Pokkaliibacter sp. MBI-7: one gene and its partner. The protein of the gene in region 1 interacts with the protein of each later gene in a pairwise test. Links are inferred from orthologs where the notes say so. Each region holds a gene or a part of one and is shown in the gene's direction. Other genes may lie near its edges.

Region 1 (12,216 bases):
CCACTTCTTCCTGGTCAACATTGCTGTGGTTGCTGCTGTTTGGCTGACCGGTGTGCGCGGAGTCGTGTCGCATTGTCGTACCTGTAAGTGATTTAACTACTGCGCAGGTGACGTGGAAGTCGTTCTGCGACTGACCATGCCTGCAGCAAGATAAGAGGGCTAAGGATGTTGCAGTCATGATACTGGCTGTGACTTCACTGTCAAAGACGCTCAGCCGCTAAGTGAAGACGAATCAATGGCTTGAGTGACTTTTGTGGTATACTCGCGCAATTTGCCGACGCCACCATTTCCGGTCTGATATTGACCGAGCTACTGTTGTTCTCTTAGTCGAGATACAGGGCGGAAATGGTGATAGCAATCTTGTTTAAAAAGGAAAGCAGAAAACCATGGGTGAGCTGGCCAAAGAGATTGTGCACGTCAATATCGAAGACGAGCTGAAGCAGTCCTATCTGGACTATGCGATGAGCGTCATCGTTGGCCGTGCACTGCCAGATGTGAGGGACGGGCTCAAGCCTGTGCATCGGCGTGTACTGTTTGCCATGCACGAGTTGGGTAACGACTGGAACAAAGCCTACAAGAAATCGGCCCGTGTGGTCGGTGACGTCATCGGTAAATATCACCCTCATGGCGACAGCGCGGTCTATGACACCATCGTCCGGATGGCGCAGGACTTCTCACTACGCTACATGCTGGTGGACGGTCAGGGTAACTTCGGCTCCATCGATGGCGACTCTGCGGCGGCGATGCGTTATACCGAAATCCGCATGGCTCGCATTGCCCATGAGCTGTTGGCGGACCTCGAAAAAGAAACTGTCGACTACATCCCCAACTACGATGGCACCGAGCAGATTCCGGTTGTGTTGCCCACCAAGGTGCCAAACCTGCTGGTCAATGGTTCATCGGGTATCGCTGTGGGCATGGCGACCAACATTCCGCCGCATAACCTGGGTGAAGTAGTCGATGGCTGCTTGGCGCTGATCGATGACAGCCAGATGGGTGTCGATCAGCTGATGGAGTATATTCCCGGTCCAGACTTCCCTACCGCGGGTATCATCAATGGTCGTGCCGGCATCATCGAAGCGTACCGCACTGGTCGTGGCCGTATTTATATGCGTGCCCGCTACCATGTTGAAGACATGGATCGTGGCGGTAAGCAGGCCATCGTCGTTACTGAAATTCCCTACCAGGTCAACAAGGCCCGCCTGATTGAAAAAATCGCCGATCTGGTGAAGGAGAAGAAAGTCGAAGGCATCACCGAGCTGCGTGATGAGTCGAACAAAGAAGGTATGCGCATTGTTATCGAGCTGCGTCGTGGCGAAATGCCTGAAGTAGTGATGAACAATCTGTATGCCAATACCCAGATGCAAAGCGTCTTTGGTATCAATATCGTTGCCCTGGTGGATGGTCAGCCTCGTACCCTGAACCTGAAAGAACTGCTCGAAGCCTTTATCCGGCATCGTCGTGAAGTAGTGACCCGCAGGACATTGTATGAACTGCGTAAGGCGCGTGAGCGTGGTCATATTCTGGAAGGTCTGGCCGTTGCCCTGGCCAATATTGATCCTGTCATTGAGCTGATCCGCACGTCAGCCAACGCCAGTGAAGCGAAAGAGCGCCTGTTGGCCCGTTCCTGGGAACCGGGCAATGTTCTGTCGATGCTGGAGCGTGCTGGTGAGGATGCGTGCCGTCCTGATGATCTGCCCGCTGAGATGGGGTTGCGCGATGGTCATTACTATCTGTCGCCTGTACAGGCGCAGGCAATTCTGGACTTGCGTTTGCACCGTTTGACGGGTCTTGAGCATGAGAAACTGCTCAACGAATACGAAGAGCTGATCGTCAATATCGCCGAACTGCTTAAAATTCTGGGCAGTGCTGAGCGCTTGATGGAAGTGATCCGGGAAGAGCTGGTTGCTGTTCGTGAGCAGTATGCCGACGCTCGTCGAACTGAAATTCAGTCAAGCCAGCAAGATCTGACCATTGCAGACCTGATCACCGAAGAAGATCTGGTTGTCACCATTTCTCATACAGGTTATGCCAAGACCCAGCCTGTCTCTGACTATCAGGCGCAGCGTCGTGGTGGGCGCGGTAAGGCTGCGACAGCGGTGAAAGATGAAGACTTCATCGAACACTTGCTGGTAGCTAACAGTCACTCGACCATCATGCTGTTCTCCGATAAGGGTAAGGTCTACTGGTTACGTGTGTTCGAGATTCCACAGGCAAGCCGTGGTGCACGTGGCCGCCCCATCGTTAATCTGCTGTCGCTGGATGCTGATGAGCGTATTACCACCATTCTGCCTGTTTCTGAGTACCTGGAAGACCACTATGTCTTTATGGCTACTCGCAATGGAACGGTGAAGAAGACTCCTCTGGATCAGTTCGCGCGTCAGCGCTCCACTGGCCTGATAGCACTGAGCCTTGATGAAGGTGACACCCTGATAGGTGCATCTATCACCAACGGTAAACAGGACGTGATGCTGTTCAACTCGCATGGCAAGGCAATTCGCTTCAGCGAAGAAGATGTACGCGCCATGGGACGAACTGCCACAGGTGTTCGCGGTATGCGTCTGCAGGATGATGCCGTAGTGATAAGTCTCGTGATCCCGGATGATCAGGCGTCTATTCTCACAGCCAGTGCGCGCGGCTATGGCAAACGCACAGAGGTGACTGAGTTCCCTGTATACGGTCGCGGTGGTCAGGGTGTTATTGCCATCCAGACTTCTGAGCGTAATGGTGAGTTGGTTGCTGCTATCCAGGTGCTGCCAGGGGAAGAGGTCATGCTGATCAGTGATCGTGGTACGTTGGTCCGCACCCGAGTTGATGAAATCTCCTGCCTGGGGCGCAATACTCAGGGGGTGACCTTGATTCGACTGGCTGAAGACGAAAAGCTGGTTGGGCTAGCACCAATCAACGAGCCGGAAGCTATTGAAGACGCTGTGGAAGGTGATACGGCTACAGATGCTGCTGATACCACAGACGGAGCTGGCGAAGAAGAGTAATACCACCAACAATGCGGCTAAGGCCGCATTGTTGCTTATTAGGTGTTTGTGATTTCTGGTTGACCTGGCAGAACATCGTAAACATCACAGGATACTAACCTGGGGTAGGTACTGTGCATTCTCCTGCCCCTGGCCTTAAGTGAAGACGAAGCAAGTAGATCTCGGGGATATCCATATCATGACGCGCGCGTATAACTTTTGCGCTGGACCGGCTGCATTGCCGGAAGAAGTATTGTTGCAGGCTCGTGAGGAAATGCTGGACTGGCATGGAAAGGGCCTGTCTGTCATGGAGATGAGTCATCGTAGTGACGAGTTTGTGGGTATCGCTCAGGAAGCAGAGTCGCTGCTTCGTGAACTGCTGTCGGTACCTCATGGCTATAAAGTGCTGTTTCTGCAAGGTGGGGCGAATTTACAGTTCAGTTCAGTGCCACTGAACCTGCTGGGCTCTCACTCTTCTGCTGACTATATTGATACCGGTATCTGGTCCAACAAGGCTGTAAAAGAAGCTGCCCGCTATGCCAAGATTGATGTGATTGCCAACACGGCTGATCAGCACTACCACCGCGTTCCTCAGCAGCAGGAGTTGAAATTCAATAAAGATGCGGCCTATGTGCACTATTGCAGCAATGAAACTATCGGTGGATTGGAGTTTGACTACGTACCTGTGACGGAAAATGGCGTGCCGCTGGTTTGCGACATGTCCTCGACTATTCTGTCTCGTCCCATTGATGTTGCTCAGTACGACATGATTTATGCCGGTGCCCAGAAAAATATTGGCCCTGCCGGTCTGTGCCTGGTAATCATCAAGGAATCGCTGCTGGATCGCGAGGTATCCAGTATTCCGACCATGATGAGTTATCGCGTCGCAGCGGAAAATGACTCCATGTATAACACACCTCCGACTTTTGCCTGGTATCTGTCTGGACTGGTGTTCCAATGGCTGAAGCGTCAGGGAGGCGTTACGGCCATAGGCGAAGTCAACGCGCGTAAAGCAAGCAAGTTGTACGCGGCTATCGACGAAAGCCGACTGTATGCAAATCCTATTGCCGTCGCTAACCGGTCCTGGATGAATGTGCCTTTCACTCTGGCTGATGCTGGTCTGGAGAAGGCGTTTCTCAAAGAAGCCGATGCAGCAGGTCTGCTCAATCTCAAAGGTCACCGCTCAGTGGGCGGCATGCGTGCAAGCATCTATAACGCCGTGCCCGAAGCTGCTGTCGATGCGCTGATCGACTTTATGCATGCCTTCGAGAAAAAGTATTACCCAGTCTGATGCTGTATAGGGAGGCGAGTGCCTCCCTCCTTTCGGGATAATGTCTCGATAATTCCACGTATTCTGTAACGGGAGAGAACCATGGCCACTGAGCAAGAGCAGCTGGCAAAGTTGCGTGATGAGATTGATGAGATCGATCGCCATATTCACGAGCTGATCAACCAGCGTGCCCAGTGTGCTCAGCGAGTAGCTGAGGTAAAAATGGCCCATCGTACTGATGTGACCGAAGAGCCTGTGTTTTATCGTCCTGAGCGTGAGGCCCAGGTTTTGCGCAAAGTCATGGAGCGCAACAAGGGGCCACTTGATAGTGAAGAAGTTGCCCGTCTGTTCAGGGAGATCATGTCTGCCTGCCTGGCGCTGGAAAAGCCTACGCGGGTCGCTTTCCTCGGCCCTGAAGGGACATTTACCCAGCAGGCTGCATTGAAGCATTTTGGGCACTCAGCAGTGTGTGTACCGATGCCTACCATTGATGATGTTTTCCGTGAAGTGGAAGCCAAGGCCGTCAAGTACGGTGTAGTGCCGATCGAAAACTCCACAGAAGGCGTCGTGCATCATACTCTGGATAATTTCCGCAGCTCCGAGCTAAAGATCAGCGGAGAAGTGGAGCTGCGTATTCATCAGCATTTGCTGGTGAAGCCAGATACCGAGCCGTCACGCATTACGCGGATCTACTCACACCAACAATCGTTGGCCCAGTGCCGTCTGTGGCTGGATTCACGTTTTCCCAATGTTGAGCGTATTGCGGTCAGTTCCAATGCAGAAGCGGCACGCAGAGCGGCTGCCGAAGGCGAGCATGTTGCTGCCATCGCAGGTGAAATGGCGGCCAAGCTTTATGGTCTGGAGCATGCCTTCAACAATATCGAAGATCATCCAGATAACAGTACGCGCTTCCTGATCATCGGCCATGAATCTGTTGGCAGTAGCCAGCGTGACAAGACCTCTATTCTGGTGAATGCACGCAACCAGCCGGGTGCGTTGTATCACATTCTTGAGCCGTTCCATCGTGCTGGTGTGGACTTAACTCGTATCGAAACTCGTCCTGCCAATGCGGGTGCCTGGGGTTATGTATTCTATATCGACCTTGCAGGTCATCAGGATGAAGAGCCTGTAAATCAGGCTCTGAGTGAAGTATCGAGTAAGGTTGTTGAACTTAAGGTGCTTGGCTCTTATCCGCAGGCAGTACTGTGATGATAGATGGTTTTAAATCAGATCGAATTCTGATTGTCGGTCTCGGACTGATCGGCGGCTCGCTGGCATTGGCACTGCGTAAGGCAGACTTTGCCCGTGAGCTGATCGGATTTGATCTGAAAAGTGAGAACTGCGAGCTGGCTTTGGCGTTGGATGCTGTTGATCGAATTGAGACCGATCTCGGGCGGGCCGTTGCCGAAGCTGATATTGTGGTTTTATCTGTGCCAGTTAAAGCAATGGAGGGGGTGCTTGAGCGAATTGCTCCATACTTGCGCTCCAATACCCTACTGACGGATGTGGGTTCGACAAAAGGCAATGTCGTGACGGCTTCTCGTCGAATATTTGATCCCATGCTGTCTGGCTGGGTGCCTGGGCATCCTATTGCAGGTGCTGAAAACAGTGGTATGGCTGCTGCCAGGCAGGAATTGTTTGCGAGACACAAAATAATCCTGACCCCATTGCCTGAGTCCTCTGCAGCAGCCGTCGATATTATTTCTTCTATGTGGCGCGCTACAGGTGCTGAGGTATTGACAATGGATGTCGATCATCATGATGAGGTGCTGGCAGCGACCAGTCATCTCCCTCATTTGTTGGCGTTTTCTTTAGTCGATACCCTGGCGCAGGATCATGAGAACCGGGATATTTTTCGATATGCTGCAGGTGGTTTTCGCGACTTCACTCGCATCGCAGCCAGTGATCCGACAATGTGGCATGACGTCTTTCTGGCCAACCGGGATGCTGTGCTGGATGTCCTGGATCGATTTACTGACGGGCTCAGCCAGTTGCGCGCAGCGGTAGAGCAGGGTGATGGTGTAACGATGATGGGTGTGTTTACGCGGGCTAAGGCGGCGCGAGAACATTTCTCCCGTATTCTGGCTGGCACCGCCTATGCGAGCCCTGCGCACAAACTGTCAAAAAAGGCGTTCAAAATTGGCGCTAAATCCCGTTGCATCGGTCATATCAGTATGCCGGGAGATAAGTCGATATCACATCGTGCATTGATCCTGGGTGCATTGTCTGAAGGTCAGACGGTGGTATCGGGTATGCACGAAGATGAGGATACCCTGGCGACTCTCCAGGCATTTCGTGACATGGGTGTGGTCATTGAGGGGCCGGCAGAAGGACTGGTGACCATTCATGGCGTTGGTTTATACGGGTTGCGTCAGGCGCCTGGCGCGTTATATCTCGGACGATCCTCAACTTCTCTGCGCTTGCTGACGGGTCTGCTTGCTGCGCAGTCGTTCCCTTCAGAGCTGACAGGTAATGAGATGCTTGAGGAGTGTGATCTGAGCGCCATCATTCAGCCTTTGCAGCAGATGGGGGCGAAGATCGATGCGGAAAGAGAGGCCTTTCTTCCTATCAATATTTCTGGGATAGATGCAGATACGCTGCAGGCTGCTGCGCATCAGATTGAAACTCCCAGTGCGCAGGTTAAGTCAGCACTGCTGTTAGCATCGATGTATGCCGACGGTGAGACAAGGCTGACTGAACGTGTGAAAACACGTGATCATACAGAAAGAATGATGGCAGCTTTCGGGTGGCCGATTCAAACAGATGGCAACGTGGTTTGTTCCTCTGGTAAGGGGCAATTGCTGCCTGGCCATGTGGCCATCCCCGGTGATATATCGCTTGCAGCCTATTTTATGGTGGCAGCGTTGATTACACGAGATAGTGATCTTCGACTGGAGGGTGTGGGGGTTAACCCTTCTCGTACAAGTCTCCTCGACCTGTTGATCGGTATGGGTGGATTGATTGAGCAGCATGCTAAACACGAGTCGAATGACGAGCCTAGTGCGTGCCTGTATGTTCGCCACTCAAGGCTCAAACCATGTCGTGTTGAGTTATCGAAGATGCACTGTTCCATTGAAGAGCTGGCGGCAGTATTGATTGCACTGAGCTTTGCAGAGGGTGAGTCTGTTCTTCTGGACTGGAGCCGGGTTGCTCAAGTAGATGCCTTGAATATCACTGTCAATGGTTTGCAAAAACTAGGTATTCAAATTGAGTCGAAAGATGACTGTTTGCTGATTAAGGGCGTTGGCTCTGAGGTTTTACTGGCGGGACATGAGCTTGATGGCAAAGGTAATTCTGTTGCATCTATGGCGCTTGCAATTGCTGCATTGCGAACAGGTAATTCGGTAATTATCGAGGATTGCTTGGGAGATACTCCTTACTTCCCTGAGTTTGTTAGCATTGCCCAGTCATTGGGTTTTGAACTTCAATCAATTGGATAAGTCATGGCATTGAAATCCGTACCCGTTGTTACCGTTGATGGTCCAAGCGGTTCAGGGAAGGGAACCATTTGCAAGTTGCTTGCAACAAGGCTGGGATGGCACTTGTTGGATAGCGGTGCACTGTATCGTTTAGTCGCTTTGGCCAGTATGCGCCACCAGATTGCTGTTGATGATGAGGAGTCCTTGACTGTACTGAGTGCTCATCTTGATGTGCAGTTTAAGACTGAAGCTGAGTCTGACGGTGTTCATGTCGTGCTTGAGGGCGAAGATGTAACCAGTACTATTCGTCAGGAAGAAGTAGGCAAACTAGCATCCAGAGTCGCGACTTACCCTGGTGTTCGTCAGGCTCTGCTGGAAAGGCAGCGTATCTTTGCAGCTCTGCCTGGATTGATTGCGGATGGGCGTGACATGGGTACCGTCGTATTTCCCGATGCGCCGCTTAAAATATACTTGATCGCCAGTGCTGAAGAGCGTGCCCGCCGCCGGTTCCTCCAGTTGCAAAAGCGTGGGGCCGATGCTAGTTTTGCTAAGATTTTGCAAGATATTCAGGCGCGTGACGCCCAGGATATGAATCGCAGTGTGGCACCACTCAAGCCAGCCGCTGATGCAGTAACGATCGATTCAAGTGAGCTGGATATAGACGCCGTAATGTATGAGGTAGAGCAACTCTTACGCGAGCGTGAGTTGGTGTGAGGTTTATGTTCAATCCCATGGTGGGGTGTGCAGCATGACCCAGTTAGTCATGTTGTGCAGAAAGACTCAACTGACCCGTATGGACTGGTATACGGCAAACTGATATGCAATGCATATCCCCAGGTCACAGGAAAGAAGATGAGCGAGAGTTTTGCTGAGCTGTTTGAAGAAAGCCTGAAGGAAATGGACCTTCAGGTTGGTGCCATTATTGAGGGAACAGTTGTTGCCATTGATAAAGAATGGGTGACTGTTAACGCAGGGCTGAAATCGGAAGGGGTTATCCCGCTCAATCAGTTTCTGAATGAGAACGGCGAACACTCCCTGCAGGTCGGCGCGGTGGTTAAAGTCGCTGTCGAAGCTCTTGAAGATGGTTATGGTGCTACTCGTCTGTCGCGCGAAAAAGCGAAGCGCGCTGAGGCCTGGGTTGAGCTAGAGAAAGCTTTTGCAGATAACGCTGTTATTAAAGGCATTATTTCTGGCCGTGTGAAAGGCGGTTTTACTGTTGAAATCGACACTGTTCGTGCGTTTCTTCCGGGTTCACTGATTGATGTTCGCCCTTTGCGGGATACGACCCATCTTGAAGGGAAAGAGCTTGAGTTCAAACTGATCAAGCTGGACCAGAAGCGGAACAACGTCGTTGTTAGTCGTCGTGCAGTTCTGGAAGCTGAGAATAGTGCTGAGCGTGAAACTCTTCTTGCAAACCTCCAGGAAGGGCAGGAGCTGAAAGGTATTGTTAAAAACCTTACTGACTACGGTGCATTCGTTGACCTGGGCGGCGTAGATGGCTTGCTGCACATTACCGACATGGCGTGGAAGCGCATTCGTCATCCTAGTGAAATGCTGAATGTCGGCGACGAAATCAGAGTGGTTGTATTGAAGTTCGATCGCGATCGTCAGCGTGTTTCTCTGGGCATCAAGCAACTGGGTGAAGATCCTTGGGTTAACATCAAAACACGTTTCCCTGAAAACAGTATCACTAAGGCGCGTGTCACCAATCTGACAGATTATGGCTGCTTTGCAGAGATTGAAGATGGCATTGAAGGCCTGGTTCACGTTTCTGAAATGGACTGGACCAACAAGAACATTCATCCGTCCAAGGTCGTTCAGGTGGGCGATGAAGTCGATGTAATGATCCTGGATATTGATGAAGAGCGTCGTCGTATTTCCTTGGGTATGAAGCAATGTGTTGCGAATCCATGGGAGGCATTCTCCTCTAAATTCAATAAGGGCGATCGCATCAGCGGCAAGATCAAGTCAATCACTGACTTTGGTATCTTCGTTGGCCTGGATGGTGGCATCGACGGTTTGGTTCATCTCTCTGATATTTCCTGGAATGAGCCCAGTGAAGAGGCTGTTAAGCAGTTCAAGAAAGGTGATGAGATTGAAACTGTCGTACTGGCAGTTGATCCTGAACGTGAACGCATCTCTCTGGGCGTTAAGCAACTGGATGAAGATCCTTTCCAGAGCTTCGTGGCTACCAATGATAAAGGTGCCGTCGTTAGTGCCAAAGTAACTGCACTGGACGCCAAGGGAGCTACAGTGGAGTTGATCGAAGGCGTCGAAGGGCAGATCAAAGCCAGTGAGCTTAGCCGTGACAGCGTTGATGACCCCCGTCAGGTTCTGAATGTTGGAGATGTGGTTGAGGCTCGCATTCAGAATATTGATCGCAAAAATCGCGTCATCATGCTGTCCGTAAAAGCTAAAGATGTTGCTGAGGAAAAGGCTGCGATGCAGCAGATGCGTCAGACGCAATCTGAAGCATCAGGTCCAACCACTATCGGTGATCTGATCAAAGAACAGCTCAAAGGCAAGCAATAGATCCAGCATCTAACTTGTTGATAAAAAAGAGTGAGTGATTGATTTTACTCACTCTTTTTTTTTTCACAAAAACAGTGTAGTTTGTTTTTTGATCAATGCTGATGCTGGCGCCATGCTAGATAGCGGACCTTCAGTAATGGCAGACCTTGGCAGCTTCCCATCCCGAAGTGGGAAAAGGTCTGAAACAGCTAAGCGGTTACACGCTTTGCAAAAGGAGAGTGTCATGACTAAGTCTGAATTGATTGAGCGTCTGGTAGCCAGGCATCCTGATATGCCTATAAAAGATGTCGAGGCAGCAGTAAAAACTATTCTAGACCATATGTCAGAAGCACTGGCCCGTGGTGACCGAATTGAAATCCGTGGTTTTGGTAGTTTTTCTCTTCACTTCCGTGCCCCACGTGTTGGGCGTAATCCCAAAACTGGCGAGTCTGTACCCTTGGGGCCCAAGTTTGTTCCCCATTTCAAGCCTGGCAAAGAGCTTAGAGATCAGGTCAACGTTGACTGACTAGTATCCAATCCGGTTTTTTGTAATTGATCTAAGCGAGTGCTCTCCAGCTTCCCTAGAAGGGATGAATGTCACTTGAGCATAATGTCTATTGGCCCTGTGGTTTAAAGACTCTACAATGTCCAACCGCATAGAATTATTGACAGGGGGACGTTGTGAGATTGCTAAAAGGGTTGTTGCTCGGAGTTTTGACTCTTGTGTTGCTGCTTATCGGCATCATGTTTGCTATCCATAATACGCAACCAGTGGCTTTGAACTTTGTATTTTTTTCCCTTCCTGAATTCAGTGTGTCTTTCTGGCTTATTCTCAGTTTCTTCTTCGGTGGTGTGATTGGCGTAGTGCTAAGTGTAGTCATGCTGTTGCAGATGAAAGCACGTGCATTGCAGCTCAAGCGCAAGCTCAACCAATTAGATTCAGAGTTAACCAAATTACGCCAGGCAAGCACTAGTGCCTAACACCTACAAATGTCTGACTTGTTCTTGTTATTGCTATTAGTAGTTGCAGTAGGTATTGGCTGGCTACTGGGGTTTCAGGCAAGGCGAGATAGACGTCTGTCTCATCTCGCTGCAAGATTACGTCGGGAATATTTCCTCGGTCTCAATCATCTGTTAAGCGAGCATTCTGACGAGGCTGTTGAAACCTTTCTACGGGCGTTAGAGATTGACAGTGATGCCGTAGATACGCATTTGGCTCTTGCTGAACTTTTTCGACGCAAGGGAGATGTGGGACGAGCGGTCAAAGTCCATCAAGGCCTTCTAGATAGAAATGATCTTAGCGCTGCCCATGTGCATCTGGTACAGACAGGGTTAGCTAAAGACTATCTCTCCAGTGGGCTATTAGATCGCGCGGAAACCTTGTTAAGGGACATCCTATCCAAGGGTAGTGCTCAACAGCGCATAGATGCCTTGGTATTACTGATGGAGGTCTATCAGCAGGAGCGTGACTGGCAAAATGCGCTGTATGTCGGACAGCAGCGGCTCTATTTACAGCCAGATAATCCCAGATTACGTAGTCATTTATCCCATTATGCCTGTGAGCTGGCAGAGCAAGCGGTTAGCGGCGGGCAGCGTCAAATGGCTTATGACTATCTGAAGCAGTCATTGAGTTATGATACAGGCTGTGGGCGTGCCCTGTTGAAATTAACCACATTTTCCATTGAAGACGGTCAATGGCGCCCTGCGTTGAGATATCTGAAGCGCTTTCGGAAGAGTAATCCAGATATGCTCAGTGAGGGCTTGGCATCTATCGTTGAAGTATACCGGGCGCTCCAGCGACCGAAAGCGCTGGTAAAAGTGTTAGTACACTGGCATTCGACAAATCCATCTGCAACTCTATTAATTGCTATTGCACGATATATAAAAGCAGAAGAAGGGTATGAGCAAGCACATGCTTTCATGATCGAGCAACTGAATCAAAGAATGACCCTCAGAGGGATGCGTTACCTGACGGAGCTTGAACTTGAGCAGCAAAGTGGGTTGCAACCCCAAAGTACAAGGTTGGTTGATAATGCTTTGAAGA
Region 2 (11,480 bases), on another replicon or contig:
GTGATCAGGAGCTGGGGTTTACTCAGCATGGCCCTCATCGTGCCGACATGCGTATCCGTTGTGGTCCGCGTGCTGCCGTTGATGTGCTGTCGCGCGGCCAACAGAAGATGGTGGTCTGTGCCATGAAGCTGGCACAGGGGCAAGTTCTTGCCAGTGACCATCAACGCCAGCCCATTTATCTGATTGATGACCTTCCGGCGGAGCTGGATAGGGATCATCGCCAGGCGCTTTGTGAATTGATAGAGGAGTTGGCCTGTCAGGTGTTTATCACCTCAGTGGAGGCCGACGTGTTGGATGAATGTTGGAGCAGTGGCTGTCAGGTTAAACTGTTTCACGTGGAACAGGGACTGATCACGGAATGCTGAAACACCCCCATGCCATCTTGATCGGGAGTAACCTATGAGTGGCGAAAAGTACGATTCCTCCAGTATCAAGGTCCTGAAAGGACTGGATGCGGTACGTAAACGTCCCGGTATGTATATTGGCGATACCGACGACGGTAGCGGTCTGCATCACATGGTCTTTGAGATCGTGGATAACTCCATCGATGAGGCTCTGGCAGGATACTGTTCGCTGATCGATATTGTGATTCACCCTGATGAGTCCGTGACCGTGTCCGATAATGGTCGTGGCATGCCTGTTGATATTCACCCTGAAGAAGGGGTCTCGGCTGCCGAAGTGATCATGACGGTATTGCACGCTGGTGGTAAGTTCGACGACAACACTTACAAGGTGTCTGGTGGATTACACGGGGTGGGTGTTTCAGTCGTTAACGCCCTGTCAGAAACATTGGAGCTGCGTGTTCGCCGTGATGGCAAGGTGCATGAACAGATCTATCACCACGGCGTACCTAAAGCGCCACTGGGGCAGATTGGCGACACCGATAAAACCGGTACTACCGTACGCTTCAAACCATCCGATCAGACCTTCACCAATATCCTGTTTCAGTACGATATCCTGGCCAAGCGTCTGCGTGAGCTGTCGTTCCTGAACTCCGGGGTTAAGATCAACCTTAAGGATGAACGCAGTGGTCGTGAGGAAATTTTCCATTACGAAGGTGGTTTGAAGGCATTTGTCGAGTACCTGAACAAGAACAAAAACTCCCTGTGTAACGTATTCCATTTCTCTTCCCAGACCGACGATGGTATTGGTGTTGAGGTAGCGTTGCAGTGGAATGACGGCTATCAGGAAAGCATCCACTGCTTCACCAACAACATCCCGCAGCGCGACGGTGGTACACACTTGTCGGGTTTCCGAGCCGCGCTGACGCGTTCACTGAATACCTATATCGAGCAGGAAGGTATCCTCAAGAAGGTCAAGGTTGCGACCTCGGGTGATGATGCCCGTGAAGGCCTGACAGCAATTATTTCCGTCAAGGTGCCTGATCCCAAGTTCTCTTCTCAGACCAAGGACAAGCTGGTTTCATCGGAAGTCAAAACTGCCGTTGAGCAGCAGATGGGTCGTCTGTTCTCCGATTTCCTGCAGGAGAATCCTACCGAGTCCAAATCCATTGTTGGCAAGATGATTGATGCTGCCCGTGCACGCGAAGCTGCACGTAAAGCGCGTGAGATGACGCGCCGTAAGGGCGCTCTGGATATCGCCGGCCTGCCGGGTAAGCTCGCTGACTGCCAGGAAAAAGATCCTGCGCTGTCTGAGCTTTACCTCGTGGAAGGTGACTCCGCGGGCGGTTCTGCCAAGCAGGGTCGTGACCGCAAGACGCAGGCGATCCTGCCGTTGAAAGGTAAAATTCTTAACGTAGAGAAAGCGCGTTTCGACAAGATGCTGAGCTCTGCCGAGGTCGGAACGCTGATCACTGCCCTTGGATGCGGTATTGGTCGTGAGGAGTTCAACGCGGACAAGCTGCGCTACCACAGCATCATCATCATGACCGATGCGGACGTTGATGGTTCTCACATCCGCACACTATTGCTGACGTTCTTCTTCCGGCAGATGTCAGAGATCATTGAACGTGGACACGTCTACATTGCGCAGCCACCCCTGTTCAAGATCAAGCGCGGTAAACAGGAACAGTATCTGAAAGATGAAGCGGCCTTGGATGCGTATCTGACTCAGGGGGCTCTGGAAGATTCCAGCCTGCATGTAAGTGAAGAGGCGCCCGGTATCAGCGGTGAAGCGTTGCAGAATCTGGTGACTGAATACCGTAGCGTCATAGCCATCATTCAGCGCCTGTCACGTCTGTATCCGCAGGAAATCATGAAGCTGGCGATCTATGCACCGGCTCTCAAAGTAGAAGATTTGAAGGAAGAGTCCACAGTACGTATCTGGGGTGATAAGCTGGTGGCAATGCTGGCTGATAACAATCAGGGAAATCGCTACGCTCTGGATGTTCAGTTTGATCCTGAGCGTCAGGAGTATCTGCCGACCTTCATGGTGACCTCGCATGGTTTAACCAACGATCATGTATTCGCGCATGATTTCTTCCAGTCTGGTGAGTACCGTGCCATCGTTGCATTGGGACAGAAGCTGCAGGATCTGCTTGAGGCTACAGCATTCGTCGCCCGTGGTGAGAAGCGTAAACCCGTCCATTCCTTTGAAGAGGCGCTGGACTGGCTGACCGCTGAAGCCAAGCGTGGCTACTCCATCCAGCGTTATAAAGGTCTGGGTGAGATGAATGCAGACCAGCTGTGGGAGACCACGATGGACCCGAGTACCCGTCGTATGCTGCGTGTGTCTATTGAAGATGCCATCGCTGCGGATCAGATGTTCACGACCCTGATGGGAGATGATGTTGAGCCACGCCGAGCCTTTATTGAAACTAACGCACTGAATGTATCCAACCTAGATATCTGATCGGTTAGTTCTTATCGGTATCCGTATCGCAGAAAGGAGGTCAGTTGACCTCCTTTTTGTTTATCTGCTGCTATAACTGGTTACCGCAGTCAGTGGTAATTGTGTTTGGAGCCTTGCTCTTAAGGAATGGCAAGTCGCTCTGACAGGTGAAGCCTGGAACCTAAGAGGATGGTGTGAACGACGTAATATCATTAAGCAAGGACGAAGCAAGAAAACTGATTCTTCATCATCAGGGGCTTTTTGCTGTTTCACGTGGAACAGGTGTGAAGGCGACACTCGACCGTATTCAACATCTGGGCTATGTGCAGATCGATAGTATCGCCGTGGTCGAGCGGGCTCATCATCATATTCTCTGGAGTCGAAATCGGCATTATCGCAGCCAGCACCTGCAGCAACTATTGGAACAGCGGTCAATCTTTGAGTATTGGGGCCATGCTGCAGCGTATCTGCCAATGACTGACTATCGTTTTTCTCTTCCAAGAATGCAGCACTATCATCATGGCGCCAGCCATTGGTTTGATAAGAATCCCAAACTTGCGACAGAAGTACTGGCACGAATCAAAGCTGAAGGTCCATTGAAAGCCAGTGATTTTGCCAGTGCAGATAATAAATCTTCACCCTGGTGGGGATGGTCATCTACCAAGCAGGCACTTGAACAACTGTTTCATGAAGGCAAATTGATGGTGGCTCGACGTGATGGCATGCAGAAGGTCTATGATCTCTGTGAACGGATATTGCCAGAGGTTGTCAATTTAACCCCGCCAACAGAGACAGAATATGGCAGGTATATAATTACTCGCTTCCTTCGTCATCAGGGGCTAGGTAGTAAGGAACACTTCACCTACCTGATGAGAGAAGCCAAAACTGCTATATATGCGGGCCTGGATTCAATGCTTGAGGACGATGAACTGCAGCAGGTAAAGATTGGCGAAGAGATGTTTTACACCTTGCCTGATGCATTGGATTGCCTGAATCGCCCCCTGAAGCAAGGGCTCAAGATCCTGTCACCGTTTGACAATCTGCTGATCCAGCGACAGCGTGCCCAGCGCTTTTTTGATTTTGATTACCAACTTGAGTGTTATTTACCTGAGTCGAAACGCCGGTATGGTTATTTCAGTTTGCCACTACTATGGCGAGGCCGTCTGGTAGCCAGAGCAAATATCAAGGCAGTGCGGAAAAGTTCGGTGCTACAGGTAAGTGAGGTTTATCTGGGTGACGTTGGACCAAGAGCCAGAAGCAACTTCCTTGCAGCACTCGAGGAGGCATTAGTTGAATTTGCTCAGTTCAATGGCTGTGAAACAGTGTCAATGACGTCCATGCAGCTAATTGAAGGCTAGCAGGCATTTCTGAAAACTGTGCCTGTATGGCCAGTTCGCTTATTCCCCGGCTGTTTCACGTGAAACAGGAGCAGTGCTGCTGTTCACAGGTAAGCTGGATCAAAGGCCATATTCCTCAAACAGCCGATATGCGGTCTTATGCAGCAGACCATGGCGTTGGGCAATCTTTTTGTGATCATGGTCGTAACCACCACCGATCACGCAGGCAATGGGGATCTGTTGCTCCAGTGCCAAGCGGATCACATACTCATCGCGCTGAATGATGCCGTTATCGGTGAGCATCATTCTGCCCAAGCGATCATCCCCATGCACATCACATCCCGCGTCGTAGAGGATGATATCTGGCTGCTCTGCCTGCAGTATGATTGGTAGCTGAAAGCGTAGGATATTCAGATAGGCGCTATCCGACAGACCGTCTTCCAGTTCAATATCCCAGTCACTTTGCTGTTTGATAAACGGATAGTTGAGCCGGCCATGCACAGAGCATGTGACCGTTTCGCGGTGTTCAGCCAGAATGGCGGCTGTGCCATCACCCTGATGCACATCGAGATCAATGATCAGTACCTTGTCTACCCTGCCTGATACGATGAGTTGCCGGGCGCAGACTGCGAGATCGTTATAGATACAAAAGCCGCTGCCATGACCGTAAAACGCATGGTGGGTTCCTCCTGCCAGGTGACATGCGAGTCGGTTCTGTAACGCCAGCTCAGCGGTCAGCACTGTTCCTGCGACTGCTGTCGCTGTGCGGTCTACGAGTGCTTCGCTCCAGGGGAAGCCAATGTGCTTGAGCGATTTTAGCGGTAGCTGACCCTCGGAAAATTGCTCAATGTAGAGGGGGCAATGTGCCAGCGTCAGAATCTCCACATCGCAGCGGCCCACGGGGGCATAGAGGTTGTTGGCTTTGATCAATTGCTCACTTTGCAGATACTCATACAGCAGCCGGAATTTTGGCATGGGAAATCGGTGCCCCGGCGGGAAAGGAATGCTGTAGACAGGGTGATAAACCAGAGGTAGTGGCATGTGTTTGCGTTTGTATTAGACAGGACAGAGAGTAGGTAGATAGTTTAGACGTGTTCCACGTGAAACGGGTATTTGTGTGTAATGCCTTCCGGCATGCTGATCAGCAGAAGCATTTTGGTTGTTGCAGCTGTTCCACGTGAAACAGCTGCGTCCATGCTGGCTTTAATTAACTCTTATTAGAGTTCAGCAGGCTGTCTGCCACGGCGCTCAGATCATCCATGACGGTAATCTGCCAGTCACTGGGCAGTCCTTTGGCGATGTAGCGCTCACCCTTACCGGTGCGGACCAGATAGGGTATGCACCCCAGGCTCATACCTGCTTCAAGATCGCGCAGGGTATCACCAACCACGGGAACCTGTTGCAGATCGGGCAGATCAAAGTGACTAGCAATTTGCTGGAAAAGCCCAGGCAAGGGTTTACGGCAATCACAGTCATCATCCGGACCATGAGGGCAATAGGCGATCATATCCACGGCGCCGCCCTGCTGCTGTACCAGCTCGCGCAGCTTGTCATGCATGGCATCCAGAGTGGCCTGGCTGAAATAGCCTCGTGCCAGACCAGACTGATTGGTTGCGATGGCAATGGCATAGCCTGCCTTACTCAGACGAGCGATAGCCTCAATCGCACCCGGAATGGGAATCCACTCCTCAACGGTTTTGATGTAGTGATCGGAGTCCTGATTAATGACTCCATCACGATCCAGCACGATCAGTTTCATGTTCTATTCCGTTTGGCTTGCCGTGATCTATTAGAGGAGGTGCTCTGTGTTTATCCTAACAAAAAGGCCAGCACAATGGCTGGCCTTTTGTTTATCCCTACCTGATCGCTTCTCAGGCGTTCAGGTGAGAGATATCCGCTACCTGCAGGAACAGGCTGCGCAGGCTGTTGAGTAGCGCCAGACGGTTACTACGTACCGCCAGATCGTCACACATCACCATGACATCGTCAAAGAAGGTATCGACAGGAGCACGCAGAGCAGCCAGCGCAGTCAACGCTTCGGTGTAACTGGCAGACGCAAACAACGGGGTTGTTTCTGCGGTCAGTTGCTGTACCGCGGCATACAGTGCCTTTTCAGCATCATCCTGCAACAGGCTTTCCTGCACGCCCTGCTCTGCATTCAAGGCGTCGACGTTCTTGCTCAGCAGATTGGATACGCGTTTGTTGGCTGCCGCTAGGGCTTCGGCTTCGGCCAGCTGACTGAAGGCAGCCACTGCACGGGCACGACGACTGAAGTCCAGCGGACGGGTTGGGCGCAGAGCCAGTACTGCTTGATACACCTCGGCAGACATCCCCTCATCTTCAAACCAGGCGCGGAAGCGCTCCAGCATGAAGTCCAGTACCTTGTCGGCCAGCCCTTCTGCTGCAGGCAATGAAGGATGCTGAGCCGCAGCCTGCTGCAACAGCTCCAGCAGATCCAGATCCAGTTCTTTCTCTACCAGAATGCGTAGTACACCCAGTGCCGAACGACGCAGGGCAAAGGGATCCTTGGAGCCTGTTGGAGGCTGGTTAATGCCGAACAGGCCTGTCAGCGTGTCCAGACGATCGGCCAGAGATACAGCTGCACCGGTCAGCGTGACTGGCAGCTGGTCTCCCGCAAAACGAGGCATGTATTGCTCGTCTTGCGCTTTGGCCACTTCTTCCGCTTCGCCATCGTGAGTGGCGTAGTGATAGCCCATCAGGCCTTGCAGTTCGGGGAATTCCAGCACCATGTTGGTGACCAGATCGCACTTGCTCAGCATTGCTGCACGGGCAGCCCACTCGCTGTTATGGCCCAGTTGACGGGCGATCAGTCTGGCGACTGCTGCTACCCGTTCCGCCTTCTGATACAGGCTGCCCAGATCTTTCTGGAAAACGATGTTCTTCAGCTTTTCCTGATGGTTGGCCAGCGGTTGTTTCTTGTCAGTATCAAAGAAGAACGCGGCATCGGCCAGACGAGGGCGAACCACTTTCTCATTACCGGCGATCACCTGTGCCGGATCTTTCGACTCCAGGTTGGCGATGGTAATAAAGCACGGTAGCAGCTTGCCCTGAGCGTCGGTGACGGTGAAGTATTTCTGGTTGCTTTCCATCGTAGAAATCAACGCCTGCGCTGGCACCTGCAGGAAGTGCTCTTCAAAGCGTCCGGTCAGCGCGACAGGCCACTCGTTGAGGGCGGTAACCTCATCCAGCAGATCGGTATCAATCTTGGCGGTACCACCGACTTTGGCAGCCTCTGCCAGTACCTGCGTGCGAATATGCTCGCGACGAGCCTCGAAGTCAGCCATAACATAGCCGGTCTCCTGCAGGACGCTGGCGTACTCCAGAGGGCTGTTGAGGCTGATGTGGTGGTTGTAATGGAAACGGTGGCCGCGTGTCTCACGACCGGACTTCAGCCCCAGCACGTCGCAGTCGACCACTTCATTGCCCAGCAGCATCACCAGCCAGTGTACCGGGCGGACAAATTCCACGCGGCTGGCACCCCAGCGCATGCGCTTGGGAATGGGCAGCTTGTCGATGGATTGTTGCAGCAATTCAGGCAGGATACTGGCCGTTGCTTTGCCCTGCTCCAGACTTTTGTAGACGTAGTAGATCCCTTTGCCGGTATCGACCTGCTCCAGATCGTTGATGGTCACCCCGCACGAGCGGGCAAAGCCATCCACCGCTTTTTCTGGCGCAGTAGTGGCAGGCCCGCGGCGCTCGACCTGACGATCAGGTTGGGCGGTGGCGAGATCTTTGATAATGAACGCCAGACGACGGGGAGCGGCGTAGGTTTTCACTTCACCATGGGGTACGCCAGCCGCGGCCAGACCATTGATAACGCTGCCTGCAAAGGCATCACGCAGGGTGGTCAGCGCCTTGGGTGGCAGCTCTTCGGTACCGAGCTCGACCAGCAGGTCCAGTTGACTCATTTGTTTTCCTCCGCGAATTGGGCCAGTACTTCTTCACGCAATGCCGGTGTTGCCAGCGGGAAGCCCAGTTTGCGACGGGCGTGGAAATAGGCGTGGGCAACACCACGGGCCAGAGTTCGTACGCGCAGGATATAACGTTGACGCTCGGTCACCGAGATAGCGTGACGGGCATCCAGCAGATTGAAGGTATGGGAGGCTTTCAGCACCATTTCATAGGCGGGCAGCGGCAGCTCCACTTCCAGCAGCTTGTTGCACTCCTTCTCGTAATGGTCGAAGTTGGCGAACAGCGTGGGAACATCAGCGTACTCAAAGTTGTAGGTAGACTGCTCCACTTCGTTCTGGTGATAGACATCCCCGTAGGTCACGATGTTGCCATCGGGCGCTTTACACCAGATCAGGTCATAGACGGAGTCGACGCCCTGCAGATACATGGCCAGACGTTCCAGGCCGTAGGTGATTTCACCGGTAACCGGATAGCATTCCAGACCGCCAGCCTGTTGGAAGTAGGTGAACTGGGTCACTTCCATACCGTTCAGCCACACTTCCCAGCCCAGACCCCAGGCACCCAGCGTGGGGGACTCCCAGTTGTCTTCGACGAAGCGTACATCATGGATGGAGGTATCCAGACCCAGTGCACGCAGAGAGCCAAGATACAGCTCCTGGAAGTTCTCGGGTGATGGCTTCAGCACCACCTGAAACTGGTAATAGTGCTGTAGACGGTTGGGGTTTTCGCCATAGCGGCCATCGGTAGGACGACGGCTGGGCTGAACGTAGGCCGAGCGCCATGATTCCGGGCCAAGGGCACGCAGGAAGGTGGCAGGATGGAAGGTACCGGCGCCGACTTCCATATCCAGCGGCTGCACAATGACGCAGCCTTGGTCGGCCCAGTATTGTTGCAGAGCCAGGATCAGGCCCTGAAACGTACTGATATCAGGAGTTGCTGGGTTGGTCACAGAATCACCATGAAAGAGTGGGTTTTGGCCAAAAAAAGTGGCCACAGTATACACTATGGGCAGCTTGCGCCCTAGCAGCGAAGTGCACGGGGGTCAAGGCTTGACAACCGTTTTTGCCAGCGCTGCAACACTCGTGTTATCCACAGCATAAAAAATACTGGACAATCATCCACAGGGTTGGATGGAGATACAGTATTTTTATAGAAAATTATTTATAAACAATAGTTTAAGTGGATTTTGTAAATTTCTGTCTGTGGATAAGCTTTGGATATCTTGGGAATTAACTGCGGAATAATACCTTTTTTATATTTCAGGACGCGCGAAGGTTGTGTGTAGAGATCACGTTTGCAGCTTGATCTTCCTGATGTCAGCCGTTTGGGTTCCGAGACATGTGTGCCTCAGGCACCTTATCTACCGTAAGGTAAGACCATGGCTCAATGCTGTCTTCCACAATCCGCTGCCCGAATTATTCGCTCCTGGCATTGTCCGGTGGGCTGAAAACGCATTGCTTTCACAACCCGCCTCGGAAGGCGGCAAAATGTGAAACTCTCCCCCTGCTCCCTCTGAGGCTTTTACTACCAAGGAGGAGTTATGTCAGACACTCACCACACCGCCATGCATTCGCACGCCGTGTTAGACCTTATTGCTCGGGCCGACCGTGCTATCAGTAACGAAGACTTTTCATCGTTACTGACGTTCTATGCCGAAGATGCCACTCTGGTACTAACGGGCTCCCTGACGGTCAGAGGCAGGCATGCTATTGCTGAAGCCTTCGTGGCCGTCGCCCGGCATTTTAATCACAGTCTGCAGGTCACACAGGGGCCGATGAAGGTGATTGAAGGTGCCGGTACGGCGCTGGTACTGGCTTAGACTCAACTGCGCTATTTGGATTCACAGGGCCAGGTTCAGAGTAAAACCCGCGAAGCAACCTACGTCTTCCGCTTCGATACCACCGACGGGTGGTTGTGTGTGGTGGATAACTCGTACGGCACGGCCTTGTTACACCCGCCTTCCCCACTGGCCATCATCAGGCCGCAATTGCATGGGCTGTGTGGCAAGATCGCGTCAGGCAAATCGACCCTGGCGATGCAGCTGGCACACCAGCAGCAGGCGATATTACTGGAAGAGGATCGCTGGCTGGCAACGTTGTATCCCGGGCAAATCAATACCCTGCCCGATTACGTGCGTTGTGCTGCGCTGCTTAAAGAGGCGCTACGGCCGCTGGTGCTGGCGTTGCTGGGAGCAGGTATCAATGTGGTGCTGGATATACCGGGGAATACAAGTCAACAGCGGGCATGGCTGTCCGCACTGGCGGAGCAGGCGGAGGCGGAATTTATCCTGCACGTGCTGGAGACCGGGGACGAGGTCTGCAAGGCTCGCTTACGTCAGCGCAACGCTGAAGCAAGTCATGCCTTCCAGACCAGTGAGGCGATGTTTGATCGAATCAGTGCTTATTTTGAGCCACCAGAGACTGACAATCTGACCTGCCAGGTGATTCGTCATCGCCCGGACTGAAGCGGGTGAGCTGCACTCAGGCGCGTTGTTAGCGGGCGATATCGCCCCACTGCCCCTGACTCAGGGTAAGCAGATCAGCGCCTGCCAGCTCAATTTCCAGACCCCGGCGGCCGGCGCTGACATAGATGGTGGCAAAACCCTGTGCACTGTTATCAAGGACCAGAGGCAGGCGTTTCTTTTGCCCCAGCGGGCTGATGCCGCCGACGATGTAGCCGGTCGCCCGCTCGGCTTCGGCGGGAGGCGCCATATCGGCTTTTTTGGCTTTGAGGACCGTGGCCAGGGCTTTCAGATCCAGCTTCTTGTTGACCGGTACCACGGCGACGGCCAGCTGTTTGCCATCCAGCTTGGCCAGCAATGTCTTGAACACCTGCTCCTGTGCCAGCCCCAGCTTGTCAGCGGCTTCCTCGCCAAAGGATTCGGCGCGCGGATCATGGTTGTAGCTGTGCACGGCAAACGCAATCCTGGCCTTTTCTGCCTGTTTGATGGCGGGGGTCATGGCACGTCCTCTGTGATTGACTCAAAAGAAGGTGAAGTCGACCTGGAACAGGCGCTCGACCTCGGCAATGTATTTCTTGTCGACCAGGAACAGAATGACGTGATCGTCGTTTTCAATGACCACGTCATCATGGGCGATCAATACTTCGTCACCCCGTACCAGGGCGCCGATGGTGGTGCCCGGTGGCAGGCGCAGCTCGCCGATAGTGCGGCCGACGACCTTGGAGGAATAACGATCGCCGTGAGCAATGGCTTCCATGGCTTCGGCAGCGCCACGGCGCAGGGAGTAGACGGCAGCCACGTCGTGGCGCCGTACATGGGTCAGCAGGGTGCCGATGGTGGTCTGCTGAGGTGATATGGCGATATCGATCACCCCGCCCTGCACCAGATCGACATAGGCCGGGTTGTTGATCAGGGTCATGACGGTACGGGCCCCCAGCCGCTTGGCCAGCATCGATGCC

The links.
Region 2: the proteins of gyrA (region 1) and gyrB interact in binary tests that used the Escherichia coli proteins (3 or more experiments, as listed by UniProt). The link is inferred for Pokkaliibacter sp. MBI-7 from one-to-one orthologs.

Annotation. Positions count from the first base shown.
Region 1 is NZ_JARVTG010000002.1:1,125,313-1,137,528, reverse strand. Bases 1-3,193 are described here. They hold gyrA (DNA gyrase subunit A), read left to right. Parts: upstream 1-386; coding sequence 387-2,993; downstream 2,994-3,193. Other genes in these bases: serC (3-phosphoserine/phosphohydroxythreonine transaminase), read left to right, coding at 3,172-3,193; ubiG (bifunctional 2-polyprenyl-6-hydroxyphenol methylase/3-demethylubiquinol 3-O-methyltransferase UbiG), read right to left, coding at 1-73. Also shown: more of serC, read left to right, coding at 3,194-4,263; pheA (prephenate dehydratase), read left to right, coding at 4,345-5,451; QCD60_RS24875 (prephenate dehydrogenase/arogenate dehydrogenase family protein), read left to right, coding at 5,451-7,682; cmk ((d)CMP kinase), read left to right, coding at 7,686-8,375; rpsA (30S ribosomal protein S1), read left to right, coding at 8,514-10,193; ihfB (integration host factor subunit beta), read left to right, coding at 10,306-10,698; QCD60_RS24855 (LapA family protein), read left to right, coding at 10,854-11,153; lipopolysaccharide assembly protein LapB, read left to right, coding at 11,163-12,216. UniProt on the Escherichia coli protein: A type II topoisomerase that negatively supercoils closed circular double-stranded (ds) DNA in an ATP-dependent manner to maintain chromosomes in an underwound state.
Region 2 is NZ_JARVTG010000001.1:2,511,401-2,522,880, forward strand. The notes cover bases 1-3,105. They hold gyrB (DNA topoisomerase (ATP-hydrolyzing) subunit B), read left to right. Parts: upstream 1-399; coding sequence 400-2,811; downstream 2,812-3,105. Other genes in these bases: recF (DNA replication/repair protein RecF), read left to right, coding at 1-365; QCD60_RS11275 (crosslink repair DNA glycosylase YcaQ family protein), read left to right, coding at 2,985-3,105. Outside these bases: more of QCD60_RS11275, read left to right, coding at 3,106-4,148; QCD60_RS11280 (histone deacetylase), read right to left, coding at 4,248-5,102; gmhB (D-glycero-beta-D-manno-heptose 1,7-bisphosphate 7-phosphatase), read right to left, coding at 5,335-5,886; glyS (glycine--tRNA ligase subunit beta), read right to left, coding at 5,999-8,056; glyQ (glycine--tRNA ligase subunit alpha), read right to left, coding at 8,053-9,009; QCD60_RS11300 (hypothetical protein), read left to right, coding at 9,601-9,879; QCD60_RS11305 (AAA family ATPase), read left to right, coding at 9,895-10,524; ybaK (Cys-tRNA(Pro) deacylase), read right to left, coding at 10,553-11,020; Trk system potassium transporter TrkA, read right to left, coding at 11,042-11,480. UniProt on the Escherichia coli protein: DNA gyrase negatively supercoils closed circular double-stranded DNA in an ATP-dependent manner to maintain chromosomes in an underwound state.